2 regions of the Stenotrophomonas muris genome follow, and region 2 is predicted to be linked to the other one. Evidence: riboswitches for the same ligand, from Rfam matches in the RefSeq annotation. Region 2 holds a riboswitch; the other holds the start of a gene.

Region 1 (14,497 bases), 990 kb from region 2:
TGATGTCCTTGCTGGTGCCGGTGCCGTCGTACTCCACGCCGTCATGGCGCACACTCAGGTTGGCTTCGCCACGCGCATCGGCACCGATGCCGACGCTGTGCACGTGATAGCTGTCCAGCATCAGCTGCACGCCGGTGGCGGCCGACAGCGCGCCGAACAGCGCATCGACCGGGCCGTCGCCCTGCGCGGTCTCGGCCACGCGGTTGCCATCCGGGTCGGACAGTTCGACCAGCGCGTTGGCGCGGCTGCCGACGTCGCTGATGGTCATCGAGGCCAGGCGGTAGCCCTGCGCGCTGGAGCCGCCCTGCATCAACGTCTGCAGGTCGGCATCGGTGACCACGCGCTGCTGTTCGCACAGGCCCTTGAACTGCTCGAACACCAGCTTCAGTTCGTCTTCGTCCAGCCAGAAGCCCAACGCACGCAGGCGCGCTTCGACGGCGGCGCGGCCACTGTGGCGGCCCAGCACCATCTGCGAATCTTCCCAGCCCACGTCTTCCGGACGCATGATTTCGTAGGTGCCGCGGTGGCGCAGCATGCCGTGCTGGTGGATGCCCGATTCATGGGCGAACGCGTTGGCACCGACGATGGCCTTGTTGCGCTGTACCGGCATGCCGACCAGACGCTGCAGCAGCTGCGAAGTGCCGACGATGCGTGGGGTGTTGATCGAACTGTCCTGTTCGTAGAAGGCCTGGCGGACCTTCAGCACCATCGCGATCTCTTCCAGCGAACAGTTGCCGGCGCGCTCGCCGATGCCGTTGATGGTGCACTCGACCTGGCGTGCACCGCCTTCGATGGCGGCCAGCGAGTTGGCCACCGCCAGGCCCAGGTCGTTGTGGCAGTGCGCGCTGAAGATCACGTTGGCCGCGTTCGGCACGTCGGCGACGCCGGCGATGACCTGCTGGAACATCGCGCGGATTTCTTCCGGCGTGGTGAAGCCGACGGTGTCGGGCAGGTTGATGGTGGTGGCGCCGGCGGCAATGGCCACGCGCGAAACCTCGATCAGGTAGTCCAGCTCGGTGCGGGTGGCATCCTCGGCCGAGAACTCGACGTCGTCGATGTAGGAACGGGCCAACGAGACGTGCTTGCGTACCGACTCCAGCACCTGCTCGCGGGTCATCCGCAGCTTGTGCTCGCGGTGCAGCGGGCTGGTCGACAGGAACACGTGCAGGCGCGGGTTGGCTGCCGCTTCCAGTGCACGTGCGGAGGTCTCGATATCGGCCTGCAGGCAGCGCGACAGCACCGCCAGGCTCAGGCTCGGGCGGCGCAGCTCGCGGCCGATCATCGCCATCGCCTCGCGGTCGGATTGCGAGCTGGCCGGGAAGCCGGTCTCGATGATGTCCACGCCCAGTTCGTCCAGCGCACGCGCCATCACCAGCTTCTGCGGCGGGCTCATGCTGCAGCCGGGGGACTGCTCGCCGTCACGCAGGGTGGTGTCGAAGATGCGGATGCGCGGGGTGGTAATTCGTTCGATGGTGGTCACAGGGAAATCTCCTCGACAGCGGGTGCGACGGCTTGCAGGGGGGAAGGGGAAGAGGCGGGGGAGGCGAGGGCGCTGGCCTTGGTCGGCGAGCGCGGGGTTTCGCTGCGCCGTCGCCGCGGTTTGCGTGGCGGGCGCGGACGGATGTCGGTGAGCAGGCCGGCCAGGACACCGGCATCGATGTTGCCGCCGGACACCACCGCACACTTGCGGCGGCCGGCGACGCGGCGGCCGGCCGCCAGCGCCAACGCGCCCGCGCCCTCGGCGATGATGTGTTCCTCCAGCGCCAGCCGGACCAGCGTTTCGCGCAGTTCGGCCTCGCGCACGATCACCACATCGTCCAGCAGCGAGGTGCACAGGCGGCGGGTCAGGAAGCCGGGAATCTTCACCCGCACGCCGTCGGCCAGAGAGGCAACCGGGGCGATCTCGCGCACGTCGCCGCGGATCGCACGTGCCATCGAATCGACGCCTTCCACCTGCGCGCCAATCACGCGAACGCCCTGCGATTTCAGCGCCAGTGCAACGCCGGAGGCCAGTCCACCGCCGCCGATCGGCACGATCACCACGTCCGGCGCGTGTGCGGCCAGCTCGATGCCGACCGTGCCCTGGCCCGCGATCACATCGGCGTCGTCGAACGCGGACAGGAAGCGGTAGCCGTGTCGCTGTGCCAGTTCGACCGCGAAGGCGTAGGCCTCGTCGTAGCTGGTGCCGTGCTGGCGAACGGTCGCGCCCCAGTGGGCGACGCCGGCGATCTTGGTGGCCGGTGCGCCATGTGGCATCACGGTGATGGCCGGCACGTCCAGGCGGTAGGCCGCCCACGCCACGCCCTGGGCATGGTTGCCGGCCGAGGCGCAGATCACCGGCCGGGTATCGCCGCGCTCGCGGCCGGCCAGCAGCGCGTTCAACGCGCCGCGGACCTTGTAGGACCCGGTGCGCTGCAGGTTCTCCAGCTTCAGCCAGGTGCCGAAGCGCTCGGCATGGTGCAGCGGGGTAGGCGGCAGGAAGCGGCGCAGCCGGGCCTGCGCCGCCAGTACGTCGGCGACGCTTACGTCGCCGACATCGCTTTCCTGGCTGGCATCAGCGGCCGGCATGGGCCACCAGCGCGGTGCGGGCGACCGCCGCATGCGGGCACGGGCGGCGAAGAAGACGCCTCCGTACCGGCACCGTGGTCACTACGGTACGGGTGTTCATACGGATGCTCCTTCCACGGCAGTGACCTGCACGGACACGCAGTCGTAGATCTTCTCGATCTGCCGGCACAGCGTTTCCGCCGGGCGCTGGCCATCCACCACCAGCTGCAGGTGCCAGCGGCCATCGTCGTCGGCCACCGGCGCACCGCTGATCGCGCGCGGTGCGAAGCCGCGGCGTTCGGCCATGCCGATCACGCGCAGCAGCGCGCCTTCGGCCGGGTGCAGCACCAGGTCAAGCCGGTATTGCATTGGGGGTCTCCTGGCGGGCATGGGCGGGGTTGCTTTCCAGCATCGTGCTGTTGGCGGTGTTCGGCGGCACCAGTGGCCACACGTTGGCACGTGCATCGATGGCCACGTGCAGCAGGGCCGGGCCCGGTTCGGCCAGCAGCGCGGCCAGGCCGCCTTCCACGTCGTCGCGGTTGTCGATGCGGGTGGCGGCGATGCCGAACACCTGTGCCAGCGCCACGAAGTCCGGGTTGTCGGACAGGTCGATCTCGCTGTAACGCTCGGCGAAGAACAGCTCCTGCCACTGCCGCACCATGCCCAGCGAACTGTTGTCCAGCAGCACGATCTTCACCGGCAGGCGGCAACGCGCGATGGTCGCCAGCTCCTGCACGTTCATCATGAAGCTGCCGTCGCCGGACACCAGCACCACGGTGCGCTCCGGGCATGCGAACTGCGCACCCATCGCCGCCGGCAGGCCGAAGCCCATGGTGCCCAGCGCGCCACTGGTCAGGTGGTTGCGCGGGTGGTTGAAGCGGCAGTGCTGCGCCACCCACATCTGGTGCTGGCCGACATCGCAGGCGATCACCGCATCGGCCGGGGCCAGCTCGCTCAGGCGCTTCAGCAGCGCCGGGGCGTAGATGTGCTGGCCCGGTGCGTCGTAGCGTGCAGAGAAGCGGTCGCGGTGCTGCGCGCAACGCCTGCGCCACGCGTCCTGGTGGGCCTTGGGGGAGGGGAAGGCCGCACGCAGGGCACGGATGGCATGGCCGACGTTGCCAGGCACGGCGACATCGGCGCTGCGCAGCTTGGAGATCTCGTAGGCGTCGGCATCGATATGGACGACGCGGGCGAACGGTGCGAACTCGGCCAGCTTGCCGGTGGCGCGGTCGTCGAAGCGTGCACCCAGCACCAGCAGCAGGTCGCTTTCCTGCACCGCCATGTTGGCCGCGCGGGTACCGTGCATGCCCAGCATGCCCAGTGACTGCGGATGGCTGGCCGGCAGCGCGCCCAGGCCACGCAGGGTCATCACGGTGGGGATGGCGCTGGCTTCGACGAAGTCGCGCAGGTCCTGCACCGCATCGCCCAGCGCGATGCCGCCACCGGCGTAGACCACCGGCTTCTCGGCGGCCGCCAGTGCGGCGATGGCTTCGGCGATGGCCGCTTCGGCCGGCGCAGGTGGCGGCTCGACGCTACTCGGCACGTGCGCCGGCAGGTGGCTGGCATCGGCCAGCTGCACGTCCTTGGGCAGGTCGATCAGCACCGGGCCGGGCCGGCCCTCGCGGGCGACGCGGAAGGCATCGGCGACCACGCGCGGCAGGTCGTCGACGCTGCGCACCAGCCAGCTGTGCTTGACGATCGGCATGGTCAGGCCGAACACATCCAGTTCCTGGAAAGCGTCAGTACCCAGCAGCGGCGTGGCGACCTGGCCGGTGATGCAGACCATCGGCACCGAATCCAGCATCGCATCGGCAATGCCGGTGACCAGGTTGGAGGCGCCCGGGCCGGAGGTGGCCACGCAGACGCCGACCTGGCCGCTGGCGCGGGCGAATCCATTCGCCGCCAGTGCGGCACCCTGCTCGTGGCGCACCAGGATGTGCTTCAGCGACGAATCCACCAGCGCGTCGTAGAACGGCATGATGGTGCCGCCGGGATAGCCGAACAGCGTGCGGATGCCTTCGGCTTCCAGCGCCTGGGTCAGCCAGCGCGCGCCGTTGGGCGGCGCGCTGCGGTGTGTGGAAGAGTTCATGGGGGAACCTTGCAAAGCGGGTGGGGGAGGGCCGCGCGGTTACGCGGCCTGTCCTTGCAACCAGACCATCTTGGCGCGCAGTTCCTTGCCCACCTTCTCGATCGGGTGCTCCAGGTCGGCCTGCTTGAACCGGTTGTAGTTCGGCAGGCCCGCTTCGTACTCGGCCACCCAGTTCTTGGTGAAGGTGCCGTCCTGGATGTCCTTCAGCACTTCCTTCATGCGCGCCTTGGTGCCGGCGTCGATCACCCGCGGGCCGCTGACGTAGTCGCCGTACTGCGCGGTCTCGGAGATGAATTCCAGCATGCGCGAGATACCGCCTTCATAGAACAGGTCGACGATCAGCTTCAGTTCGTGCAGCACTTCGTAGTAGGCGATCTCCGGCTGGTAGCCCGCTTCGACCAGGGTCTCGAAACCGGCCTGCACCAGTGCCGAGGCACCGCCGCACAGCACCGCCTGCTCGCCGAACAGGTCGGTCTCGGTCTCTTCCTTGAAGGTGGTCTGGATCAGGTTGGCGCGTGCACCGCCGAGGCCGGCCGCATAGGCCAGTGCGTACTCGGCCGCCTTGCCGCTCTTGTCCTGGTAGACCGCCCAGATGCAGGGCACGCCACGGCCGATCTCGTACTCGCGGCGCACCAGCGCGCCCGGGCCCTTGGGCGCAACCAGCACCACGTCCAGGTCGTCGCGCGGCCTGATCATGTCGAAGTGCACGTTCAGGCCGTGCGCGAACAGCAGCACCGCACCCTGCTTCATGTTCGGCGCCAGCACGTCGTCGTAGAGCTTCTTCTGCACCATGTCCGGGGTCAGCACGGCGACCAGGTCCGCATCCTTCACCGCGTCGGCCGGTGCTTTCACGGTGAAGCCGTCGGCCTGTGCCTTGACTTCGGTCGGGCCGCCCGGACGCAGGCCTACCACCACGTCGAAGCCGGATTCGCGCAGGTTCAGTGCGTGGGCGCGGCCCTGGCTGCCGTAGCCGATGACGGCGATCTTGGTCTGGGGCAGGTCGTTGGTGCTCATGGGGGAGGTTCCTTGCGGTGGGAAGAAAAAAGAACGGCCGGTCGTCGAGGTGACGTACCGGCCGGTCAGGGGAAAGCGGTGGAGGAGGCACCATGCGCCGCGCAGGCACAGCCACCACGAGGCGTGGCGGCGGTGTGGGTCCGGGTTTTGCGTTGGGCGTTGTGCATGGTGGTTGCGTCTGAAACCAGGTTCTGAAATGAAAAAACCCGCACCGGGGCGGGTGCGGGTTTTTGAAGAGTTCCGGTGTATTCGTTGCTTACACGCTGGCTCGTCCCGCACCTGTTGGTTGGGTAATAAGTACGAGCACAAGAATCGAACGCAGCGAGGCGGCGCCGATGTCGGCGGCTTCGTTGTGGGTTCGCGGTGGCGTGTTGTGATGCAACATGTGATCGAGAGAAACACAGCCGTTTTGGCGATGTCAACCCTCGCGACGGAATTCTTGTTGGTTTCCGTTGCATCCGGCGCAATCGCCTGTGGCACAAGGATGGTTGCCGCTGAAAGTGTTTCGGTGAACCGGAATTCACTCCTTTCAGGGCGGTTTTTGCGCGGAATCCGGCGGATCCTCGCCTTGCTGGGTGCGGACCTTGCACACCCGCCCCAGGATCAACGTCCATGACCTCTGCCCGATACCCCAGGATGGCCGCAGCGGCGAAGATCGGGGGACCACCCTTCCATCGGAACCCGACCGTGTCCCGACGCCTTGCCCGTTCCCTGCTGGCCGCCGCTGTACTGGCCGCTGTGCCCGCACTGTCTTCGGCCGCCGACCGCATCACCGGCCACACCTTTGCCACCCGTTCGGAGGTGATCGCCCCGCATGCGATGGCCGCTACCTCGCAGCCGCTGGCCACCCAGATTGCACTGGACGTGATGAAGGGGGGAGGCTCGGCGGTGGACGCGGCGATCGCCGCCAACGCCGCGCTTGGCCTGATGGAGCCGACCGGCAACGGCATCGGTGGCGACCTGTTCGCCATCGTCTGGGACTCGAAGACGCAGAAGCTCTACGGCTACAACGGTTCGGGGCGCTCGCCGAAGTCGCTGACCCTGGCCGAGTTCCAGCGACGTGGCCTGAAGGACATCCCGGCTACCGGCCCGCTGCCGGTCTCCGTGCCCGGCGCGGTCGACGGCTGGTTCGCGCTGCACGACCGCTTCGGCCGCAAGCCGATGGCCGACAACCTGGCGCCGGCCATCCGCTACGCGCGCGAGGGCCATCCCGTCGCCGAGGTGATCGCCTACTACTGGGACCGCTCGGTGCCCAAGCTGTCGCAGTACCCGGGCTTCAAGGAGCAGTTCACGATCAACGGCCACGCCCCGCGCAAGGGCGAGATGTGGAAGAACCCGAACCTGGCCAGCACCCTGCAGCAGATTGCCGACGGCGGACGCGATGCCTTCTACAAGGGCGCCATTGCCCACACCATCGGCGACTACTTCAAGGCCAATGGTGGCTACCTGAGCTACCAGGACATGGCCGACCACCATGGTGAGTGGGTCGAACCGGTCAGCAGCAACTACCGTGGCTACGACGTGTGGGAGCTGCCGCCGAACAGCCAGGGCATCGCCGCCCTGCAGATCCTCAACGTGCTGGAAGGCTACGATTTCTCGAAGATCCCGTTCGGTTCACCCGAGCACGTGCACCTGTTCGTCGAAGCGAAGAAGCTGGCCTTCGCCGACCGTGCGCGCTTCTATGCCGACATGGCCTTCCAGCCGGCGCCGGTGCAGAAGCTGATCTCCAAGGAATACGCCGCGCAGCGCCGCGCACTGATCTCGATGGACAAGGCGCTGAAGGAAGTGCAGCCGGGCACGCCGAAGCAGCTGGAAGAAGGCGACACGATCTACATGACCGTGGCCGACGCCGACGGCATGATGGTGTCGTTGATCCAGTCCAACTACCGCGGCATGGGCAGCGGCATGGCGCCGCCGGGACTGGGCTTCATCCTGCAGGATCGTGGCGAGATGTTCGTGCTGCAGAAGAACCATCCCAACGGCTATGCACCGGGCAAGCGGCCGTTCCAGACGATCATCCCGGCGTTCATCACCAAGGGCGGCAAGCCGTACGCCAGCTTCGGCGTGATGGGCGGCGCGATGCAGCCGCAGGGCCACGCGCAGATTGTGATGAACCTGGTGGATTTCGGCATGAACCTGCAGGAAGCCGGTGACGCACCGCGCATCCAGCACGAGGGCTCGACCGAACCGACCGGACAGGCCACGGCGATGACCGACGGTGGTGAAGTGAATCTGGAAACCGGCTTCCCGTACGAGACGGTGCGTGCGCTGATGCGCAAGGGGCATCGCATCGTGTTCGCCGATGGGCCTTATGGCGGGTACCAGGCGATCATGCGCGACCCCGAGAGCGGGGTTTATTACGGAGCTTCGGAGAGTCGCAAGGACGGGCAGGCGGCGGGGTATTGAGGTTTCCCTGCCACCGGGCGCAGCCCCCTCTGCGGTGATGGTTCAGCGATGCTTGGCTTGGCCGGGCGGATGGATTGTCTGGGGGACGCCGTGAATACGTCCCTGTAGGCTCGGTCGCCGCATCCATGCGGCTCACGCCCCCAGCCAACCCACCCGCCCGGCCACGGACAGTTTCCGTGTCCGTCACCGCAGGAAAAGAAAAAGAAGAGCAAGAGCAAAGGCAACGGCAACAGCCGCGGGCTTTGGGTTGGGGTCGGATCCGTTTTCCGCAGGAAAACGGATCCGACCCCTTCTTGTTTTCCGATACACATCTTCCACGCAAAGCGTGGAAAACCAACCGTCACCGGAAATCTGTCGGGCGTGGGGCGGTGTGGGTGGGCAGGACCGTTGGCGCCATGGATGGCGCCATCGAGCCCCCATGGATGGGTTCACGGCGTGTCCTGCCCACCCACACCGCCCCACCCAACCAGCAGCAACCCGGAGCCGCCTTTGAATTTGACCTTGGCCCTTGCCTGGAAAAGCGGTGCAGCCGCAGGCTGCAAAACACACTCAATCTTGATCGTGCGCGCGCGCCGCCTCGGCCTGGGTCTCCTCCTGCGCCGCCATCTCGCGCGCGATCCACGCATCGATCATGTGCCGCTGGCGCTGCGCCTGCCGCCGCTCACGCGTGTACTCCTGGTCGAGCACGCGGTACAGCGACACCATCACCAGCACCATCAGCAGCGCGAATGGCAACGCCGCAATCGTGATCATGCCCTGCAGTGCATCCAGGCCACCGGCCAGCAGCAAGGCCGCTGCGATCAACGCCACCGCAATGCCCCAGGCCAGCTTGCGCTTCAACGGAGGATCGCCTGCTTCGTCAGTGGACATGCTGGCCAGCACCAGTACCGCCGAGTCGGCCGAGGTCACGAAGAAGATCATCAGCAGTACCAGTGCGATGCACGACAGCAGCAGCGGCAGCGGCATGCTGTCGAACAGCGTGAACAGCACGGTCTCGTAGCCATTGCCCAGCGCCTGCACCAGGTCGGCATGGCCGAAGATCTGTGCCCACAGCGCGGTGCCGCCGAATACCGCGAACCAGAAGAAGCCCAGCAGCGTCGGCGCGAGCACGACGCCGATCACGAACTCGCGCACGCTGCGGCCGCGCGAGATGCGTGCGATGAACGACCCCACGAACGGTGCCCACGAGATCCACCAGGCCCAGTAGAAGATTGTCCAGTCCGCCACCCAGGTGCTGCCGGAGAACGGTGACATGCGCAGGCTCATCGTCACCAGCTGGTTGAGGTAGGAGCCCAGCGTGGTGGTGAAGGTATCGAAGATGAAGCCGGTCGGCCCCAGCACCAGCAGGATGGCGGCCAGCAGGGCAGCCAACGCCAGGTTGAAATTGGACAGCCACTTCACACCTCGCTCCACGCCACTGGCGGTGGAGGCCATGTACAGCACGAAGGCGACGGCAATGATGGTCATCTGCACGGCGACGGTAGCCTGCACGCCGAACACGCGCTCGATGCCGGCGGCGATCTGGATGGTGCCGAAGCCCAGCGTAGTCGCGACACCGATCGCGGTGGCGACCACTGCAGCGATGTTGACCGCCCTACCGATCCAGCCGCGATGGTGGCGGCCGATGATCGGCTGCAGCATGTCGCTGACCAGGCCGCGGCCGTTGCGGTTGAACTGGAACCAGGCCATTGCCAGCCCGATCAGCGCATAGATGGCCCACGGATGCAGGCCCCAGTGGAAGAATGCATAGCGCATCGAGGCGCGTGCCGCATCCAGGCTCTGCGGAGCAAGCCCTTCCGGTGGCTTGCTGAAGTGCGAAATGGGCTCGGCGGCGCCCCAGAACACCAGGCCGATGCCCATGCCGGCGGCGAACAGCATCGACATCCAGCTGGCTCGCGAGAACTCGGGCTCGGCGTCTTCGCCACCGATGCGCAGGTTGCCGAAGCGACCGAAAGCCAGGTACATCAGGAACACCAGGGCCAGGAATACCACCAGCAGGTACAGCCAGCCGACGCTGCGGATGACTTCTGCCAGCATCGACTGCACCACGGCATTGAAGGGGCCTGGTGCAATACCGGCAAGCAGCACCAGCAGCAGAACGAGTGCGATGGAAACGCGAAACACCATGAAGGAGCTTCTCCGATCAAGGGATTGAGGGGAGCGAGCAGAGCTTGCAGCGAAGGACCGGCGGCATGCAGCGCGAACCGGGCAGGGGCCGCGTCGGCGGCGAAGGACGCATCGGTCGCTGGAGGGCGACGGACGTGCACGTTACTGAACGCGACGTCATGGTTCTGTTAACGAACAACGATCCGGATCAGATCCGCTTTCCACAGGAAAGCGGATCTGACCGCGGGGGCAACTCCCGGAGCGGGCGGTCTATGCTCTAATGCACGCCAAGAAGCGGGGGTACCGCGGCCATGTGGCCACGGTTGAGACAGTCCCTTGGAACCTGATCCGGCTCATACCGGCGTAGGGAAGCTTTGCAGTGCAGCCGTGCCCGGACACCGCCCAAGGACCGTCCGTGCGCGGTCGCAGTGCGCCGCCGCTTCGTCCCTGACCTTCCTGGACGATGCCCGATGAACGCACAGCTCTCCGCCCTGCAGCAACAGGCCCAGCAACTCTCCGAATCCGTGACCCGGCCCATTCCCGGCTCGCGCAAGATCCACGTACCCGGTTCGCGTCCGGATCTGCAGGTGCCGATGCGCGAGATCGCGTTGACCCGCACGCCGACGCTGTTCGGCGGCGAGGAGAATGCACCGGTCACGGTCTACGATACGTCGGGCCCGTACACCGATCCGGACGCGCGTATCGATCTGTCCGCGGGCCTGCCGGCGCTGCGTCGTGGCTGGGTGGAGGAGCGCGGCGATACCGAACAGCTCGACGGCCTGAGTTCGTCGTTCGGCCGCGACCGCGAGCACGATCCGAAGCTCGATGCTGTGCGCTTCCCCACACGCAGCCTGCCGCGACGTGCACGTGCAGGCGCGAACGTCACCCAGATGCACTATGCGCGCCGCGGCATCATCACGCCGGAAATGGAATTCGTCGCCATCCGCGAAAACCAGCGGCTGGACGCGATCCGCGATGCCGGCCTGCTGCAGCAGCACCCGGGCGAGGCGTTCGGCGCCTCGATCCAGAAGATCATCACGCCGGAGTTCGTGCGCGATGAAATCGCGCGCGGCCGCGCGGTGCTGCCCAACAACATCAACCATCCGGAAAGCGAGCCGATGATCATCGGCCGCAACTTCCTGACCAAGATCAACGCCAACATCGGCAACAGCGCGGTGTCCTCGGGCATTGCCGAAGAGGTGGAGAAACTGGTGTGGGCGATCCGCTGGGGTGGTGACACCGTGATGGACCTGTCCACCGGCAAGCACATCCACGAAACCCGCGAGTGGATCATCCGCAACTCGCCGGTGGCGATCGGTACCGTGCCGATCTACCAGGCGCTGGAGAAGGTCGACGGCCGCGCCGAAGCGCTCACCTGGGAGATCTTCCGCGACACGCTGATCGAGCAGGCCGAGCAGGGCGTGGACTACTTCACCATCCACGCCGGCGTGCTGCTGCGCTACGTGCCGCTCACCGCCAAGCGCGTGACCGGGATCGTCAGCCGTGGTGGTTCGATCATGGCCAAGTGGTGCCTGGCGCACCACAGGGAGAATTTCCTCTACACGCACTTCGAAGACATCTGCGAGATCATGAAGGCCTATGACGTGACCTTCTCGCTGGGTGACGGCCTGCGCCCGGGCTGCATCGCCGATGCCAACGACGCGGCGCAGTTCGGTGAGCTGGAGACGCTGGGTGAGCTCACCAAGATCGCCTGGAAGCATGATGTGCAGACCATGATCGAAGGCCCCGGCCACGTGCCGATGCAGCTGATCAAGGAGAACATGGACAAGCAGCTGCGCGAATGCGGCGAAGCGCCGTTCTACACGCTGGGGCCGCTGACCACCGACATCGCGCCGGGCTACGACCACATCACCAGCGCGATCGGTGCGGCGATGATCGGTTGGTTCGGCACGGCGATGCTCTGCTACGTGACGCCGAAGGAACACCTCGGCCTGCCCAATCGCCAGGACGTGCGTGACGGCATCATGGCCTACCGCATCGCCGCGCATGCGGCCGACCTGGCCAAGGGCCATCCGGGCGCGCAGGTACGCGACAACGCACTGAGCAAGGCGCGCTTCGAGTTCCGCTGGGAAGACCAGTTCCACCTTGGCCTGGATCCGGAGAAGGCCAGGGAGTTCCATGACGAAACGCTGCCGAAGGATGCGCACAAGCTGTCGCACTTCTGCTCGATGTGCGGCCCGCACTTCTGTTCGATGAAGATCACCCAGGATGTGCGTGACTACGCCGAGGCCGGCATGAAGGAGAAGTCGGAGGAGTTCCGCGCCGCGGGTGCCGAGGTCTACCACCAGGGGTGATGCGCAGACGGTGGTGCCGGCCCGCGGCCGGCACTACCGCTCATCACGCCGCTCCCGGCTATCCTCCGCCCATCATCCCGGGGAAAGGACACCATGCCTGTTGCCATGACCACCCGTTGGCTGGCCATTGCCCGCCGGCATCCTTCGGCCTGGTTGCTGGGCGCGCAGCTGCTGGCGGTGCTGCTGTATCCCGCGCTGGATGACACCGCCGCCGGCCGCGCGGCACTGGGCATGTTCGGCATGGCGGTACTCGGCCTGGCGCTGTGGGTGGTCCAGCGCAGCCCGCTGGGCACCTGGCTGGCGCTGTTGCTGGCCATTCCCTCGGTGGTGTTCTCGTTGGCAGGCGCATTGCTCGAGCGCACCGCATTGCTGACCACCGCGCAGGTGCTGGAGAGCCTGCTGTACTTCTACACGGCTGGCGCCCTGATTGCCTACATGCTCCAGGACCACAAGGTCACCCGCGACGAACTGTTCGCAGCTGGCGCAACCTTCACCCTGCTGGCGTGGGCGTTCGCCTTCGCGTTCGCGGTGTGCCAGCAGTGGTATCCGGGCAGTTTCCAGGGCACCGGCGGGCAGGCGCAGCGCAGTTGGATGGAGCTGCTTTATCTCAGCTTCAGCTTGCTGTCTGGAGTCGGCTTGAGTGATGTCGTGCCGCTTCATCCACAGGCACGAGCACTGGTCATGCTGGAGCAGTTTTCCGGCGTGATGTACGTGGCTTTGGTGGTTTCGCGGCTGGTCGGATTGACCATGCTGCGGCGCATGTGAAAATGAACGCCAGATAAAAATTTCGCGCCCAAGAGGGCGCGAATGATGTCGCGAATTATGTGAATGCGTCGGCGAGAGAGAGCCTGATGTCGACCACGCGATAGGCGAGGTAACTTGCATAGGCTAGTATTCGCGCGCTCGATTGTTTTTGCGGTATGCGCCGATGCTTTGTGCGGAGTCTGGCTTTTCGCTGTTCCCAGGACGGGACCGTAACGAAGGCAAACACTGCCCGGGACCTGTCTCTACTGTGTAGCAGAAAATGAACAGCAGCGAAATACAGCCACCCGTGTCCGATCGGATACGGATAGGAGAGTGCATCGTCACTCTGTCCTCGCGCGAAGTCGAGGTCGTCGGTGCGCGTCGTCCGCGCCGGCTGACGCCGAAGGCGCTGGGCGTTCTGCGCGTGCTGCTGCGGCAGCCGGGCCGTGTGGTCACCCGCGACGAGTTGTTCGCCGAGGTGTGGCCGGACACGCTGCCGACCAACGATGTGCTGACCCAGGCCGTTACCCAGCTGCGCAAGGCGTTCAGCAACGACGACGACAGCGGCCAGGCCTACATCGAGACCATTGCCAAGACCGGCTATCGGCTTCTGGTACCGGTACAGGCGCTGGACGATGCGGAGCCGTCGGCTGCGGGCTTGCCTGACGACGAAGATGTGGACGTGCAGCCCGCACTCGCCGCCGCTGCGGCGCTGCCCGCGCGCGCGCAGGAATCGCGCCGCCGCTGGCGCCATGTCCGCCGCCGCGTGCTGCTGGCGCTGGGCGTGTTGATGCTGGCCACGCTGCTGGTGATGACCACGCTGCTGCTGCGCCGCGCACCGGCCAGCAGTTCGCCGGTGGAGGCCGCCGTGGAGAACGGCACGCGGGTGATCGGCAGCCCCCAGCGCCCCTATCGGTTGATCACCGCAACCAGCGGCTTTGAAACCTATCCCACGCTGTCACCGGATGGTTCGCTGGTGGCCTATGAAGGCGCCAACGAAGATGGCAACGGCGGTGGTGCGATCAAGGTACAGACCTCCGGCAACGCGCCGGCGCGCCAGTTGCTGGCGCCGCCGGCCGGTGCCGTCGATCGATTCCCGAACTGGTCGCCGGATGGTCGCGAAATTGCCTTCGCACGGTTCTCCGCCGACGGTGGCTGCCAGGTGCTGATCGCCAGCGCAACCGGTGGCGCCCTGCGCCAGGCCACGCGCTGCGATGGCACCGAGCTGCTCAGCTTCGACTGGACGCCCGATGGTCGCGGCCTGGTGTTCGGCAGC
Region 2 (14,497 bases):
CGGTGTCCAGATAGCCGCGCTGCAGGTCTTCGGCACTTGGTTTTCCTCCAGTGGCATCCAGCACGCTGAAGAAACGCGTGACATCGTCTGTCTGTACCACGATGCGTGCAGAAGGTTGGGCGCGCTCGGCCGCGTTGGCTGGCAGCTGCATCATCGGAAGGGCGACGAGCAGCAGCACCCGCACCGCGCGGCGCGCATGGGGCGGAAACAGCAGTGATGCGACGGACGCGTGCTGCATGTGGAGTTCCCTGAACGCCAGCCTTATTTATACACCAGTCAGTTCAATATTCAGGGTCGATTAGACCCCCTAACGGATAATTCACACCTGTCGACCGCCTCCTCTCTCTCCCCCTCCCGGGAGGCGGCCGACGAAACCAAAATAATTAAAGGTGTGTCCCGATGAACAAGAATTCGCTGCTCGCCCTGGGTCTCCTGGCTGCCCTGCCGTTCGCTGCATCGGCAACCGACGGCCTGTCGTACAACTACGTTGAAGGCGGCTACGTGAACACCGATGCCAAGGGCGGCGACGCCGATGGCTGGAAGGTGAAGGGTTCCGTGGCGGTGCACCCGAACTTCCACATCTTCGGCGACTACAGCGCGCAGGAGACCGACAAGTTCAAGAATGACGTCGACCAGTGGCGCATCGGTGCCGGCTACAACTACGGCATCGCACCGAACACCGACCTGGTGGCCCGCGTTGCGTACCAGAAGTTCGACATGAAGCATGGCCTGGACTTCAACGGCTACTCGACCGAAGTCGGCGTGCGCACCGCGTTCAACCCGTACGTGGAAGGCTACGTGATGGCCGGCTACGAGGACTACACCAAGAAGCACGGCATCAACCCGGACGGCGAGTTCTACGGCCGTGTCGGCGCCACCGCCAAGTTCAACCAGAACTGGGGCCTGAGTGGCGAAGTGAAGCTGGCCAAGGCCGGCGACCGCGAGTGGTTCGTGGGCCCGCGCTTCACCTGGTAACAAACGCCTGTCGTTAGTGCGTGTTGTGCTGGCGTGTGACTCTCTCTCTCTCTCCCACACGCCAACCGAAGCCCGGCCTCGCGCCGGGCTTCACTTTTATGGGCCCCGTGGCGCCACAATGCGGCATGGGCGACCCTTCCTCTCTTGCAGGCACCGGCACGACCTACCAGGAACATCTGACGCCTGCGCCGCTGCGCGGCCACTTTGGCCAGCTGTGGCAGAGCCAGCTTCCTGCCGATGCCGATGGGCACATCACCGTATTGCCCGATGGCTGCGTGGATATCCTCTGGCGCGACGGTGCGCTGTTCGTCGTCGGCCCGGACCGTGTGGCCGCGCACCCGGCGCTGGCACCCGGTGCGCAGGTGCTGGGCGCACGCTTCCGCCCCGGCCAGGCATTGGCCGCGCTGGGCCTGCCTTTGGCCGGGATCACCGGCCAGGCCGTGCCACTGGCTGATCTGAAGGGCGCGTGGGCGAACAAGGCGGCGGCCTCCATCGGCGACACCGCGCCTGCACAGCGCCTGCAGCGAATGGCGCACTGCCTGCAACAGCACATGGGTGCGGCCGCGCTCGATACGCCGGCGCAGCGCGCCCATGTCATGTTCCAAGCGCTCGCCGCGGGTAATGCCACGCTGGATACGCTGGCGGCGCAGTTGGGCCTGAGCCCGCGCAGCCTGCGGCGTTTCAGCCAGTCGCAGTTCGGCTACGGCGCCAAGACGCTGGAGCGGATCCTGCGGCTGCAACGTTTCCTGCGCCAGAGTCGCGCGCTGCCACAGCATTCGTTGGCGATGCTGGCCGCTGATGCCGGCTATGCCGACCAGGCCCATCTCAGCCGCGAGGCGCGCGAGCTGACTGGCATGACCGCCAGCGAGCTGCGCCTGGAGTGGGGACAATGATGGCCGTTTTGTTCAAGACCGCCGTGCCGCGCTGACCGAAGCTGGGGTTCCAATCACGGAGCAACCTCATGAGCCACGAAGCTACCCACGAAGCCGAACGCCGCATCGACAACATCGAATTCGCCGTCGCCAGCATCGCACGCAGCAAGCGCTTCTACGGTGAGGTGTTTGGCTGGCGCTTCACCGACTATGGTCCGGCCTATACCGAGTTCGACGACGGCCGCCTGAAAGGTGGCTTCGTGGCCGACGCAGCGGTGCATGCGCACGGCGGTCCGCTGGTGATCCTGTACTGCGCGGACCTGGCCGACGCACAGCAGCGCGTGGTCGCCGCCGGTGGCGAGGTGGTGCAGGCGGTGTTCGCCTTCCCCGGCGGCCGCCGCTTCCACTTCCGCGATCTGGACGGCTACGAGCTGGCGGTCTGGAGTGATGTGGACTGAAGTCTTCGTACCTTCGCCGGTGGACGGAACGAGAACCGCTCCGTCCCCGGTCAGGCGGTTCCGCTATGATCGCCCGCACATCGCCACACGCGATGCGTCCGCCTCAAGCCAGCAGGAACCGCCGTGAACTCCCAGCCCGCACCGATCACCGCCGTCAACCACACGCTCGACAACGAGCCGCAGCAGATCACTGCGCCGCTCACCCATTCGGCGGCGTTCCTGGTGCTGAAGGTGAAGGATGACGAGGCGTCGATCGCCAAGGCGCGCGAGGTGCTCGCCAGTACCGACGATCTGATCAAGAACACCGCCATCCGCGAGATCGAGCGCACCTTCACCTGCAACGTGGCCATCGGCCATCGCGTGTGGCAGCCGCTGGTAGGCTCCACGCCGCCGCGCGAGCTGAAGCCGTTCCGCGAGATCAAGGGCGCGACCCACACTGCCGTGTCCACGCCGGGCGACCTGCTGTACCACATCCGCGCACGCACCATGGACCTGATCGTGGCGTTCGAGCGCAACCTGCTGATGGCGTTCGGCGATGCGGTGGAAGCAGTCGATGACGTGGCCGGCTTCCGCTATTTCGATGGCCGCGACCTGCTCGACTTCGTCGACGGCACCGCCAATCCGGAAGGACTGTCGCTGCCCGAAGCCACGATTGTTGGTGACGAGGATCCGGACCACGCAGGTGGCAGCTACGTGGTGGTGCAGAAGTACCTGCACAACCTCGATGCGTGGCGCGCGCAGAAGACCGAGGCGCAGGAGGCGATCATCGGCCGCACCAAGCACGACAACATCGAGCTGGACGACGCGCCGGCCGATGCGCAGAAATCGCACAAGACGCTATGCACCATCGAGGATGCCGACGGCGAGCACGAGATCCTGCGCGACAACATGCCGTTCGCCAACCCTGGCCGCGGCGAGTACGGCACCTACTTCATCGGCTACACGCGCCGCCTGTGGGTGATCGAGAAGATGCTCGAGCGCATGTTCATCGGTAATCCTGCACCGCTGCACGACCGCATCCTCGACTTCTCCACCGCCACCACCGGCGTGACCTTCTTCGCGCCCTCGCGCAAGGTGCTGGCCGACCTGGGCGAGTGATCAACGCACGCGTATGCATCTGGAGGACGTATGTCTGTCTTGAGAGCCCCATTCCTGGCGGCATTGTTCATGGGCATCGCCGGCTGCTCGACAGCACCTGGTCTGCTTGAACAAGCACCCGAGTCATTTGCTTCTTCGAAATCGGTACAGCAGGTCACCGTCTGCCTGTCCCAGACGTGGACACAACGCAATAAGGTCGTGCGCGTGCTGCCCACTGAATCCGGGCAGCGCATTGTCATCGACAACCCTGTGAACCATGGGGTGATTGCCATTGTCGAGCTTGCCCCTGTCCCGGCTGGTACGTCTGCACGCTACTGGAAGGGTGCAGGTCTCACCGGCTGGACACGTGATGATCTGAAGGCCTGCCTGGACTGATCGAAGGCAATCCCTCGCAATCGGGCAAGCTCGACGCGCGGCGCCATCATGGCCCGCCATCCGCCTGTCATCTAGGGCGCCGACCATGGCGCGCTGGATGGGAGCGCAGGAGGCAGGTGATGGCCATGGCAGGGAACAGGACCGGCATGCGCCGCTGGTGGCGGCGTCTGGCCACGGTGTTCGGCGCGTTGGCACTGGGGAGTGCCAGCGTTTCCGCGCAGGAAGCCCCTGCGCACTGGATGGCCTACGCCGCCGCCGTGGGTGGCCAGCTGCAGCAGCGCCTGCAGCAGGAACAGGACCCGCAGGCGCAGCGTGTGCTGGCGTGGTTGCAGGCGCACCCTGACACACCGGCACCGCTGCCGGTGAGCGTGTGGATCGCGGCGGATGGCCGTATTTCGAAACTGGAATTCGACAGCCTGGGCGATGCCCAGGTCGACGCCGACCTGCGCGCGACGCTGCAGGCCGCGCCGTTGCAGGCGGCACCGCCGGCCGACATGCGCCAACCGATGCGCCTGGGCCTGTTGCTGGAGCCGAAGTAGATCCATGCCATGCGTGGATGTGGTGGGTAGATGCCGACCTTGGTCGGCAGGCGCGCCAACCCAGGTTGGCGACTACCGGTAGCCCGGCCACGCATGGCGTGGCTCTATCGCGTTGCCACCTGCGGTTCACGCGCGGCGGCGCTCCATGCGCGCAGCCCGAACACGGCCAGGCCGAGGAAGAACACGTACAGTGCCGCGGTCACGTGCAGCGACTTGAACAGGTACGCACCCACATAGACCACGTCCACCGCGATCCACACCCACCAGCAGGCCACGTGGCGGCGTGCCTGCCACCACTGGCCGACCAGGCTCAGCGCGGTCAGCATCGCGTCCAGCCAGGGCAGCGCGGCATCGGTGAAGGTGTGCATGGCCGCACCCAGCGCCACGCCACCGCACAGGCCGAAGGCCAGGTCGCGCAGCAGCGTGCCGCGTGCCAGTGGCACGATGCGGATGCTGCCCTCATCGGCGGCGTGCTGCCGCCAGTTGAGCCAGCCATAGACCAGGAAGCCACCGAAGGCGACCTGCAGCAGGGTGTCCGAGTACAGCTTGGCCTCGGCGAACACCAGGCCATACAGCGCCACCGACAGCAGGCCCACCGGCCATGCCGACAGCCGGCGCCTGGCCATCAGCCAGACGCCGAGGATGCTGCACAGCGCGGCGGTCCACTCGAGCATCACGCCGCTCACAGCGCGAACGTCACCGACAGGCGGGCCTGTCGCGGTGCACCGGGGAACAGGTAGTAGTCACCGCCGCTGCTGCCGGTATCGCGCCAGTAGAAGCGGTTGAATACGTTGTCCACCGACAGGTTCCAGGTCACCGCGCGTTCGTGCAGGCGATGCTGGAAGCGCAGGCCGGCATCGAACACCGAGTAGTCCGGCGCGCGCACGCCACCGTCGGCGCGTGCCACGTTGGCACCGGCATAGCGCCAGCCACCGGTCACGTCCAGGCCCTGCACGAACGGCAACGCGTAGGCCACGTGCACGCTGGCGCGCACCTTCGGCACGTTCACCAGCTGATGGCCCTCATAGGCCGGCGTGCCGGTGTCGCGCGCCCGGGCCTGCAGCATGCTGGCGCTGGCCACGATCTGCAGTGCGTCGGTCAGCTGGCCGTTGGCGGTCAGCTCCAGGCCGGTGTGGGTCTGCGTGCCTTCCTCGACGAAGGTGTAGCCGACGTCGCTGCTGTCGGGCCTGGCGTACTGGTACGGCTGCGAGATGCGGAACACGGCTGCGCCCAGGGTCAGCGCCTCGACCGGCACGTACTTCACGCCTACTTCCAGCTGGCGCGACTGCACCGACGGCAGGAAAGTGTCGGCATTGCTGGTCCAGAACGGCGCTTCCTGGCCCAGCGAAATGCCGCGCACGTAGCTGGCATAGGCGTTGAGCTGATCGGTGGCCTTCCACACCACCGCGGTCTGCGGTAGGAACCGCGACAGGCGGCTGTGCCGCTGCGGAACGCCACGCTTGTCGTAGGCACGCTCGTCCAGGCGCACGAAGCGGCCACCGGCCAACCACTGCCAGTCATCGCCAAAGCTCATCCGGTCCAGCGCGAAGAACGCGGTCTGCCGGCTGTCCAGGCGTCGTGCGGAGGGGCCGGGCATCTTCGGCGACGGCGCGAATACGGGCACCTGCGGGTCGTGGATGTTGCTGGTGCCGACGTACTCGTTGACGCTCGGGCGCTTGTCCACGGTGCGGCGGAAGTAGTCGGCACCGAGGGTCAGCTGATGGCCGACGCTGCCGGTCTCGAAGCGGCCACGCAGCTCGGCACGGGCCTGCTGGTTGCGGCGGGTGTCGTCCGGGCTGCGGTAGTCGTAGACATCGTAGTCGCCGTTGGGTGCGAAGTAGTTGCCTGGCACGCTGCCATCGGCGCACTGCACGGCGTAGTAGCAACCGTAGGCGAAGGCGACGTTGTCATCGATCACCGAGCGGCTGTGGCCGACCGAGACGCGCGACTGCCAGGCATCGTTGAAGTCGTAGGTATGCAGCGCGGTGATGTTGGTGCTGGCGATATCCACCGGGCGCTGCCACGGCTGGTAGCCGAGCAGGTGCTCGCGGTCGACACCGCGCGGCAGGTCACGCGCGCCCAGCAGCTGGTAGCCGGACACCGAGCGCTGCGAGCTGGTCTGGTAGTTGGCATCTACTTCCAGCTTGCCGCGCTCGCCGATCAGCCAGTCGGCGGCCAGCGAGTAGAAGTTGCGGCGGCCATCGGCGTGCGCGACGTAGGAATTGCTGGAGTCCCATGCGGCATTCAGGCGCAGGCCGAAACGCGGGGTGATCCAGTGGCCGACATCGACGGCGACGTAGCGTGAGCCTTCCGAATCGGTGCCGAGCGTGGCGGTGCGTACTTCAGCCGGGCGCTTGCCGATGTAGTTGATGATCCCGCCCGGCGCCATCACCCCTGCCGCCAGGCCGGCTTCACCCTTGAGGATCTCGACCGACTGCACGTTCTCCAGCGCCAAGCGTTGCTCGCCGGCGATGGACAGCCCGTTGAAGCGGTAGCCGGTGGCGGCGTCCAGCGCGAAGCCCCGGATGGCGATGTTCTGGTAGTAGCCCACAGGTGCATACGCATCACCCAGCGAGGCATCGTTGCTGGCCAGCTCGGACAGCGAACGTACCTGGCGACGTTCGAGATAGTCGCGCTCGAGCACGTTCACCGAAGCCGGCGTGTCCTTCCACGAACCGCCGCCGAAGGCATTCACGCGCGAGGTATCGGCCTTCGGCTTGCCGGCCTCCACGCGCACCGCCGCCAGTTCGGTCGGCGAGCGTTCGGCACCAGTGGCAGCCGCATCGGTGGTGGCCTCGGCCTCGCTGGCATGCAGCGGCAGCGCGGCGCAGAGGGCGAGTGAGAGCAGGGTGGGGCGCAGGCAGCGGTTCATTCGGTTCGTCTTCGGACAACAAGGGAGACGAAGCGACGGCGCGCAGGTGCACCGGCCCATGATGGGGGTGTGGCTGCGGCTCAAAGCTCCCTACGCCGGTGCAAACCGGATCAGGTTCCAAGGGACTCTCTCAGCCTGGCAGATCCAGGCACCCCCGCTTCAGGTGACCATTTCACTACAAATGGTACGGATTTGCGAGCGCCAGCCGGGGTCAGATCCCTTTCCTGCGGAAAGGGATCTGACCGCAACGCTGCGTCAACCGGATCACGCGACGGCGTGCAGGGCCTGCAGCAGTGCCCGCCCCGGCGCGCTGTGGAACCACGCCGGATGGCCCAGCATGAAGGGCTGCCAGGCCACGTCGGCATTCGCGGTTGAGCGGGTGAAACCTTCGAAGTACTCCACTTCGGACAGTGCGAAGTCGAAATGGACCATTGGCAGCAGGTCGGCCAGCAGGTGCACGCGTGCCGCCGACAACGGCAGCACCTCGCGGTAGCCGTCGAGCAGGGCCAGCGCGATATCGATGCGCACTGCCTCCATGCCGCGCTCCAGTTCCAGCCACGCCACGGCGTTGCGCTCGATCGCGGTGGCGAGGTCGAACAGCGCGCTGGTGGGCGACGCCAGGCCGAAATCCAGCACGGTGCTGACCTCGCCGTTGCGCCACAGCAGGTTGGAGACATGCCAGTCGTTGTGCGCCCACAGCCGGGGCTCGGCGCGCAGGCGCTCGGCCAGGCCGGCGTGCCACGGCAGCACGTCGCGCTGCAGCTGTGCTTCCCATGGAATGCGCGCGAGATAGCGTGCCAGCCCGGGACGTTCATCCAGTCCTGCCTTGATGGCGGCGATCGGATCGTCGGCACGGATCAGGTCGTCGCGCGCCACCAGCAGATGGGTGCTGCGCTGGGGCGCGTGGTAGCTGGCGGCGGCACGGTGCAGCTGTGCGAGCGTGCGCCCTGCTTCGCGGGCCTGCGCGACATCGGTCAACAGCGACCACGACACCGCGTCGCGATACAGGTCGTCGCCCACGCCGACATCGTGCAGTTCAAACGTCCATTCGCCGTGTTCGACCGCAGTGTGGCCATCGGTGGCCGGCAGCACCTGCACCACTGGCACGCCGGCGGCGGCGAGATGGGCGATGAAGTGGTGTTCTTCTTCCAGACAGGCCGCGCTGCGCACGCTGTGGTGGTGGCGCTTGATGAACACCGCGCCGCGCGTGTCGTCGACGATGGCGGCGGCAGACAGCGGCCGCGGGCTGTGCCAGCGCGGTTGGCTGTGCCCGCCCAGCTGCGGGTAACGCGTACTCAGCCACGCGATGTCCGCCGCGCTGATCGGTGGCCAGTCGGCAGCGACCTCGTCGTTGTTGAGGCCCTGCACGCGGTGGGAGGAAGACGTCATGCCACAGTCCGATCGGGAAAGTCACATCCAAGGCTGCGCATTCAACGCCATGCGCGTGGCCAACGCAAACGGGCGGGTCATCGACCCGCCCGTCTCCGCGTCATCGGTATGTCGGCGCTGCTTACCAGCCGCGATGGCGGCCGCGGTCGTGGTAGTAGCGGTTGTCGTAGTAGCGCTCACGCTGCCAGCGGCGGTCATCGCCACGGTCGTAGTAGCCACTGCGGTAGTAGCCACGGTCGTAACGGCGATCGTAGCGGTCGTCGTAACGGCGATTGTCGTAGTAACGGCGGTCGCGGCGGTCGGAGGTGGTCAGGTTGCCGATCGCGCCGCCGGCCACGGCACCGCCGACGGTGGCCGCAGGGTCGCCGTTGGACAGCAGGTTGCCGGCCACGCCACCGACCACGGCGCCGACCAGGGTGCGCTTGTCCTTCCTCGACATCGCGCTGGCATCGCTGACCACGGCGACACCGGCAACCAGTGCCAGGGCCATCGCCAGACCACGGAAGCTGAGTGTGGAAGTACTGAGCATGTTCGGTTCTCCTGTGAGGTGCATGCCACGCTGGGCAGGGAGGGCGCGGGGCGCCCCGGCTGCCGTGGAGACCACGCTGGCGTTCCGACATTGCCGGAACATTGCCTGGCCTACCGGGCGGCTTGCGCATTCATCTAGCGGCAGGCGGCATGAAGCAAGGCTGAAAGTGGCTTTTACCGCTCAGCTGGCAGAAAGGGAAAGGGCCGCGCATGGCGCGGCCCCTCCCGGTCTGCAAGGCGCTGCGGGCTCAGACGCCCATGGCCTTCTGCGCCTGGCGGGTCTGTTCCTGCTGCGCGTCCTGCTGCTGGTGCAGCACGTTCGGCGCGCCCTGCACCGCGCCGCTGCTGAGCGCCATGCTCTGCTCGCTGGCGGTGCGGGTTTCCACCGCAACGCGGCTGGCCGCCGGGTCACCGACCGTGCCCTGCACGGCGAACAGGCGCTCACCGTTCGGGCTGGGCACCACCGCGTCGATGCGCTGCAGGCCGGCGGCATGCGCCTCCCTGGTCAGGGCCGCTGCGGCGCTTTCCAGCGCGTGGCGGTCCTTGAAGGTGCCCGCCGGCATCCGCTCCAGGCCTTCGGTGGCCTGCAGGTACATCGGATTGCGCGGGTGCCGCTCGTCGTTCAGCAGCGGGCGCTCGCGGGCCTCCTTGATCGCATCCAGCGTCTTTGCACCGACGATGCCGTCGGCAATCAGCCCGTTGTCCTTCTGCAGCTGGCGTACCGCCGCTTCGGTATTGCGGCCGAAGCGGCCGTCCTCGGCCAGCGGCTTGCCGTCGGCCCCGGCATAGCCGAGGTGGCCCAGCTGCTCCTGCACCTTGCGCACGCCCTCGCTGTGCGCGCCCGGCTTGTACAGCTCGGCGTGCGGGGCGGCAGCGGCCTTGTGTTCGGCCGCAGGCTTGCCCTGGGTCTGCTCATGCGATTGGGTGCGGCTTTCCAGCAGGTCGCGCGCCTTGGACAACGGGTCCGACGCGAACAGCTTCCAGTGCGGGTGGTCCTTCACCTGCTTGAGGTAATCCTCCACCGGCATGGTGTGCACGCCCTTGCTGCCGGTGGACTGGCTGATCAGCAGCTTGTCGGTGTTCGGGTCGCGCACCACCATCACGATGTGGTCGATGCCATTCCAGTGCTCGTGGCGGGTCCTGGCCGTATCCAGGCCGATGACCATGCCTTCCTTCAGCGCACCGGGCTTGAGGATGGCGTCGCGCTCGAGCAGCACGCCGGACTGTTCGACGGCCTTGTGCACGATGCCGCCGGAACCGAGGTTGCCCAGGTCGATGCGGTCGGCCTTGCTGAAGACAGCGTGCCCGGCCTTCTGGTTGATCTCGTCCATGGTCCGGTTCTGCAGGGTGCCGACCCAGCCGGAGCAATCGATGTAGCCCTGGTCCACGTTCTTGCCGGTCTTGCCCGGCACGTACAGCGCGTGGCCCGGGATGTTGATGGCGTACTTCACATCGTCGTACTTCACGCCAGCGTCGTACGCGGCGTGCAGTTCGATGCCCGGCTTCGGCGCAGCAGGAGCCGTTGCGGTCGCCGCCAGCGTGGCCGCAGCGGCACCCACTGCGGCGGTCTGCGCAGGTGTGCCTGGAGCCTGGGCCTGGCCCGGTGCCACGGTCTGCGGCGTGATGTGCTTTTCCGGGATGCTGATCGCTGCGTACTTGTGGATGTAGTAGCTGGAGAAGGTCCGCGCCAGGTCGCCGTCGTTCATGCCACGCATTTCGGCCAGGGTGTGGCCGGTCAGCGCCTTGGCATCGGACCCGATCTGGTTGAGCACGTTGCGGCGCATGTTGATCTCTTCGCCATGGCCGTTGCGGACCACGCCGAAGGTGCCGGTGGCGATCGCGGTCTGCACCGAGCCATAGCCGGCGCTGCCCTGCTGGTGGGCCAGGTACAGGTCCAGGCCGGTCGGCGTGTCGCCGCCGGACAGGTACGGGTGGCCGGTGCGCTCATTGCGGCGCGCCATCGAGCCCAGGTTGTCCTGGTACATCTGCGCGGCGGCTTCGGTGTTGCGGGTCGGGTCGAATTCGTGGCCGGTCAGGTGGTATTGGCGGGCCGAGCCGGGCACGAACTGGAACAGGCCTTTGGCGCCGGTCGAGGTGTTGTGGGCGCGCTCGTTGAAGGTGCCGCCGGTCTCGATGTGCGCGAAGCGCATGAAGTCATCGACCGGGATGCCCTTCTGCCGGGCGACCTGCTCGACGATGTCCAGGACTTCCTTTTTGCTGTAGTCATGCTGTGCCATGACGTTTTCCTCGGGGTTGATGGAGCGGCCGATGCCGCGAATCGCCAACCGGACTCATCCGTGAGTCAAGAACATGTCGGTCAACAGGTAACCCGCCTGCGGCGGATGGAAATCAGGGCGCGATGTACTGCTGGGCCTTGCTGTCGAAGCGGTAGTGCACGGTGTCGCCGGCACCCAGCGCGCGGGTCTTGCCCGGGGCTTCGATGGTGGTGCCCTTGAAGGTCACGGTCAGCTGCGGCAGGCCGTTGCCATCGGCCACGAAGGCCAGTTCGCCATCGCTGTCGGTGCACGGCATCACGTTGCCGTCGTCGCAGGCCGCGCTGTTGTCTTCGCCGGTGCGCACCGAGCCGACGTAGCGCCAGACCTTGCTGTCCAGGTCGTCCTCGCTGCGCTTGGGGTTGAACAGCAGCAGGGCGTAGCCGCTGCTGCTGATGCCGCGGTCGAAGCTGCTGGTCGGCACCGCCAGCAGCAGGCGGCCGTCGGCGGTGCGGTGTTCGATCGGCTTGCGCCGGGTATCGACGTCGTCGGCCTTGTCGTAGGCGCCGAGCGCACCGATGGTCCATTCCTGGCCACGGAACTTCCACGGCTTCTTCGCGTCGCCGCCGGCCAGTACGAAGGTGGCCTCGGCCAGATTGGCGCGGTCGTCGGGGCCGGCCGGCTGCTGTTCGCCCGGCTTGCCGTAGTGCTCGCGGGTGTCCCAGGAAAAACCGGTGTAGTAGGTGGTGCCGTCCAGGGTGAAGCGGTGGCCGAACCAGAAGGTCGCCACGCTGCCGTTCTGGACCTCATAGGACGTCGCACCATCGCCATCCACCTGGTAGATGAAATACATCACGGACGGCGCGTCGGGCGGGGTGACGGCGGCATCGGGAGAGGGGTTCTGCATCGGGGCAACATCCTGTCGGGGCGCTTTGGCAGCCTGCGCAGGCGCAGGCCGGGAGGACGAGGGGGCCGGATCGGCGGCGCTGCAGGCGGCAGCGGAAAGGGAGACGAGCAGGCATGCCGCGAATGCGCGCAGGGGCCGCAACGGCAGGGTCCAACGTAGCTCGGGGGGGGACTGCATGCGCCTCTCCATGGTCAGCGTTGCCGGGCCAGACGGCCGGCAGGAAGCCGCACCCCATCCACCACGGACGGGAGCGAGGACATGAGCCGGTCGATTCCTTCGACCTCGCATTGAGAACTCATGCCTGTCCATCTTGGCACAGATCCGCAGGCCGTCAAAGAGGGGGGCGGCAGCCGGGTCTGTGATGTGAAGTGCGTCTCAGATCTTGCCATCACGCAGGTAGTCGAACAATTCGGCGTCGCCCTTCAACCCCAGCTTGAGCATGGCGTCGCCCTTCTGCCGGCTGATGGTGCTGACGCTCTTGTGCAGCTGCAGCGAAATCTCCTTCACCGTCATGCCGGTGCCGAGCAGTCGCAGCACCTCCACTTCGCGTGGTGACAACGGCTTGCCGTCGCCCTCGCGCATGCGCCAGCTGCCGGCCGCGTCCACCCGCTCGCGCAGGCTGCGGCTGATGTAGGGCTGGCCGCGGTACACCGACTGGATGGCCTGCGGCAGCTCGTCCATTGACGAACTCTTGTCGACCAGACCGAGCACGCCACTGTCGAGCACCATGCGCAGGATCGCCAGGTTGCTGGAGACGCTGAGCATCAGCACCGGCAGGTCCGGATGCCGGCGGCGGATCATGCCGATCATGGCGAAGCCATCGGCCTGCGGGCTGCCCGGCATGGAGTAGTCGGTGACCAGCAGGTCACAGGGCTGGTTGGCGAGCAGGGTCATCAGCGCCTGCGCGCTGTCGGCCTCGCCGACCACGCGGCCCACGCCGCTCGACTCGATGACGGCGCGGGTACCGATGCGGACCACCGGGTGATCGTCTGCGATGATGATGCGCAAGCTCATGCTCTAGTATGGCCATCGGGCACGCCGGGCCGCGACCATCGCGGTCCCTGGCAGGATTCTAGGAGATCGACGCAGATGCGTAGGTGGGCTGTTCGCGGGCTGCTCCTGCTGCTGGCGGTGCTGGCCCTGCCCGTGGCCCAGGCACAGCCGGCCCCTGGGCTGCTGCCGCTCAGCCCGTTGCAGCGCGAATACCTGGTGGCGCATCCGACCATCGTTGTCGGGCAGTATGACAGCGGTTGGCCGCCCTTCGAGTCCCTCCGTGACGGCCAGCAGGTCGGTCTGGGACCGGACTACCTGTCGCATCTTGCACGCCAGCTCGGCATGAAGGTCGAGGCGCGCCGCTATCCGGACTGGACATCCGTGCTGGATGCGGCATGTCGTGGCGAGATCGACGTGGTGATGAGTGTCGGCCTCAGTGCCGACCGCACCCGCTGCATGGTCTATACCGCGGCCTACAGCGAAGCGCCGCTGGCCCTGGTGGGCCGGCCGGACGACCTGCGTGCCTCCGACATGCCCGACCTGGAGGGTCTGCGGGTGGTGATCGAGCAGGATTTCCTGACCGGTCCGCAGGTGCGCGCCCGATTCCCGCGTGCCCGCCAGCTTGTCGTAAACGACACGTTGAGCGCATTGCAGATGGTCAGAGACGACAAGGCCGACGTCTACATCGGCAATGCCTTTGTCGCCACCGAGCTGATTGCCAGCCGGCGCCTGCAGGGCGTGGCGCTGTTGCGGCCCAGCGACCTGCCCCCTGAACGGCTGCACTTCGGCATTCCCAACAGCAAGCAACCCCTGGCTGAAGCCCTGGACCTGGCGCTGGCGGCCACCAGCCAGGCCCAGCGTGATGCCCTCGCACAACGATGGCTGCCACCGCCGCACTGGTCGGCATCGGCGCAGCTGGCGCTGAGCCAGGCCGAGAAGCGCGTGCTGGAGCAGCCGTTGAAGATCGGTTTCGCCCCGAATGCCGCGCCACTGTCGTTCACCGGCGAGGATGGCCGGCCCAGCGGGCTGGCCAGCGAATACCTGCAGCGCCTGATGCAGGCCGGTGCCAACCTGCAGGTCGAGGACAGCCACGACTGGTACGAGGTGCGCGAGAAGGCCCGCCGCGGTGAGCTGCAGGCGGTGATGGGCATTCCTGTCGATTCACGGTACCTGGGCCCGGACTGGGTGTTCAGCCAGCCCTTCATCAGCGTGCCGAACGTGATTGTGGTCAGGAGCGATGGCGAGTCGCTGCTGGGCCTGGCTGACCTGCAGGGCAAG

Evidence for each region. Region 2 has a riboswitch for thiamine pyrophosphate ahead of ACUVWL_RS16695 (TonB-dependent receptor). Riboswitches for the same ligand answer to the same signal wherever they lie in the genome.
Region 1: linked by a shared signal. The riboswitch ahead of thiC (phosphomethylpyrimidine synthase ThiC) and the one ahead of ACUVWL_RS16695 (TonB-dependent receptor) in region 2 are both predicted to bind thiamine pyrophosphate.

What each region holds. Positions count from the first base shown of each region.
Region 1 is NZ_CP199879.1:59,481-73,977, forward strand. Features, by position in the region: gene ACUVWL_RS00225 (2-isopropylmalate synthase) at 1-1,480, opposite strand, end outside; gene ACUVWL_RS00230 (threonine dehydratase) at 1,477-2,568, opposite strand; gene ACUVWL_RS00235 (ACT domain-containing protein) at 2,665-2,916, opposite strand; gene ilvG (acetolactate synthase 2 catalytic subunit) at 2,900-4,636, opposite strand; gene ilvC (ketol-acid reductoisomerase) at 4,676-5,650, opposite strand; gene ggt (gamma-glutamyltransferase) at 6,338-8,056, shown strand; gene ACUVWL_RS00255 (BCCT family transporter) at 8,606-10,183, opposite strand; TPP riboswitch at 10,449-10,550, shown strand; gene thiC (phosphomethylpyrimidine synthase ThiC) at 10,633-12,477, shown strand; gene ACUVWL_RS00265 (ion channel) at 12,571-13,242, shown strand; gene ACUVWL_RS00270 (winged helix-turn-helix domain-containing protein) at 13,502-14,497, shown strand, end outside.
Region 2 is NZ_CP199879.1:3,572,404-3,586,900, reverse strand. Features, by position in the region: gene ACUVWL_RS16735 (DUF2268 domain-containing putative Zn-dependent protease) at 1-238, opposite strand, end outside; gene ACUVWL_RS16730 (OmpO family porin) at 400-975, shown strand; gene ACUVWL_RS16725 (helix-turn-helix domain-containing protein) at 1,101-1,868, shown strand; gene ACUVWL_RS16720 (VOC family protein) at 1,937-2,305, shown strand; gene ACUVWL_RS16715 (Dyp-type peroxidase) at 2,429-3,403, shown strand; gene ACUVWL_RS16710 (hypothetical protein) at 3,473-3,778, shown strand; gene ACUVWL_RS16705 (hypothetical protein) at 3,898-4,317, shown strand; gene pnuC (nicotinamide riboside transporter PnuC) at 4,422-4,991, opposite strand; gene ACUVWL_RS16695 (TonB-dependent receptor) at 5,000-7,189, opposite strand; TPP riboswitch at 7,260-7,355, opposite strand; gene ACUVWL_RS16690 (phosphotransferase enzyme family protein) at 7,454-8,578, opposite strand; gene ACUVWL_RS16685 (glycine zipper 2TM domain-containing protein) at 8,700-9,107, opposite strand; gene ACUVWL_RS16680 (peptidoglycan-binding protein) at 9,355-11,343, opposite strand; gene ACUVWL_RS16675 (hypothetical protein) at 11,456-12,226, opposite strand; gene ACUVWL_RS16670 (response regulator transcription factor) at 12,602-13,240, opposite strand; gene ACUVWL_RS16665 (ATP-binding protein) at 13,316-14,497, shown strand, end outside.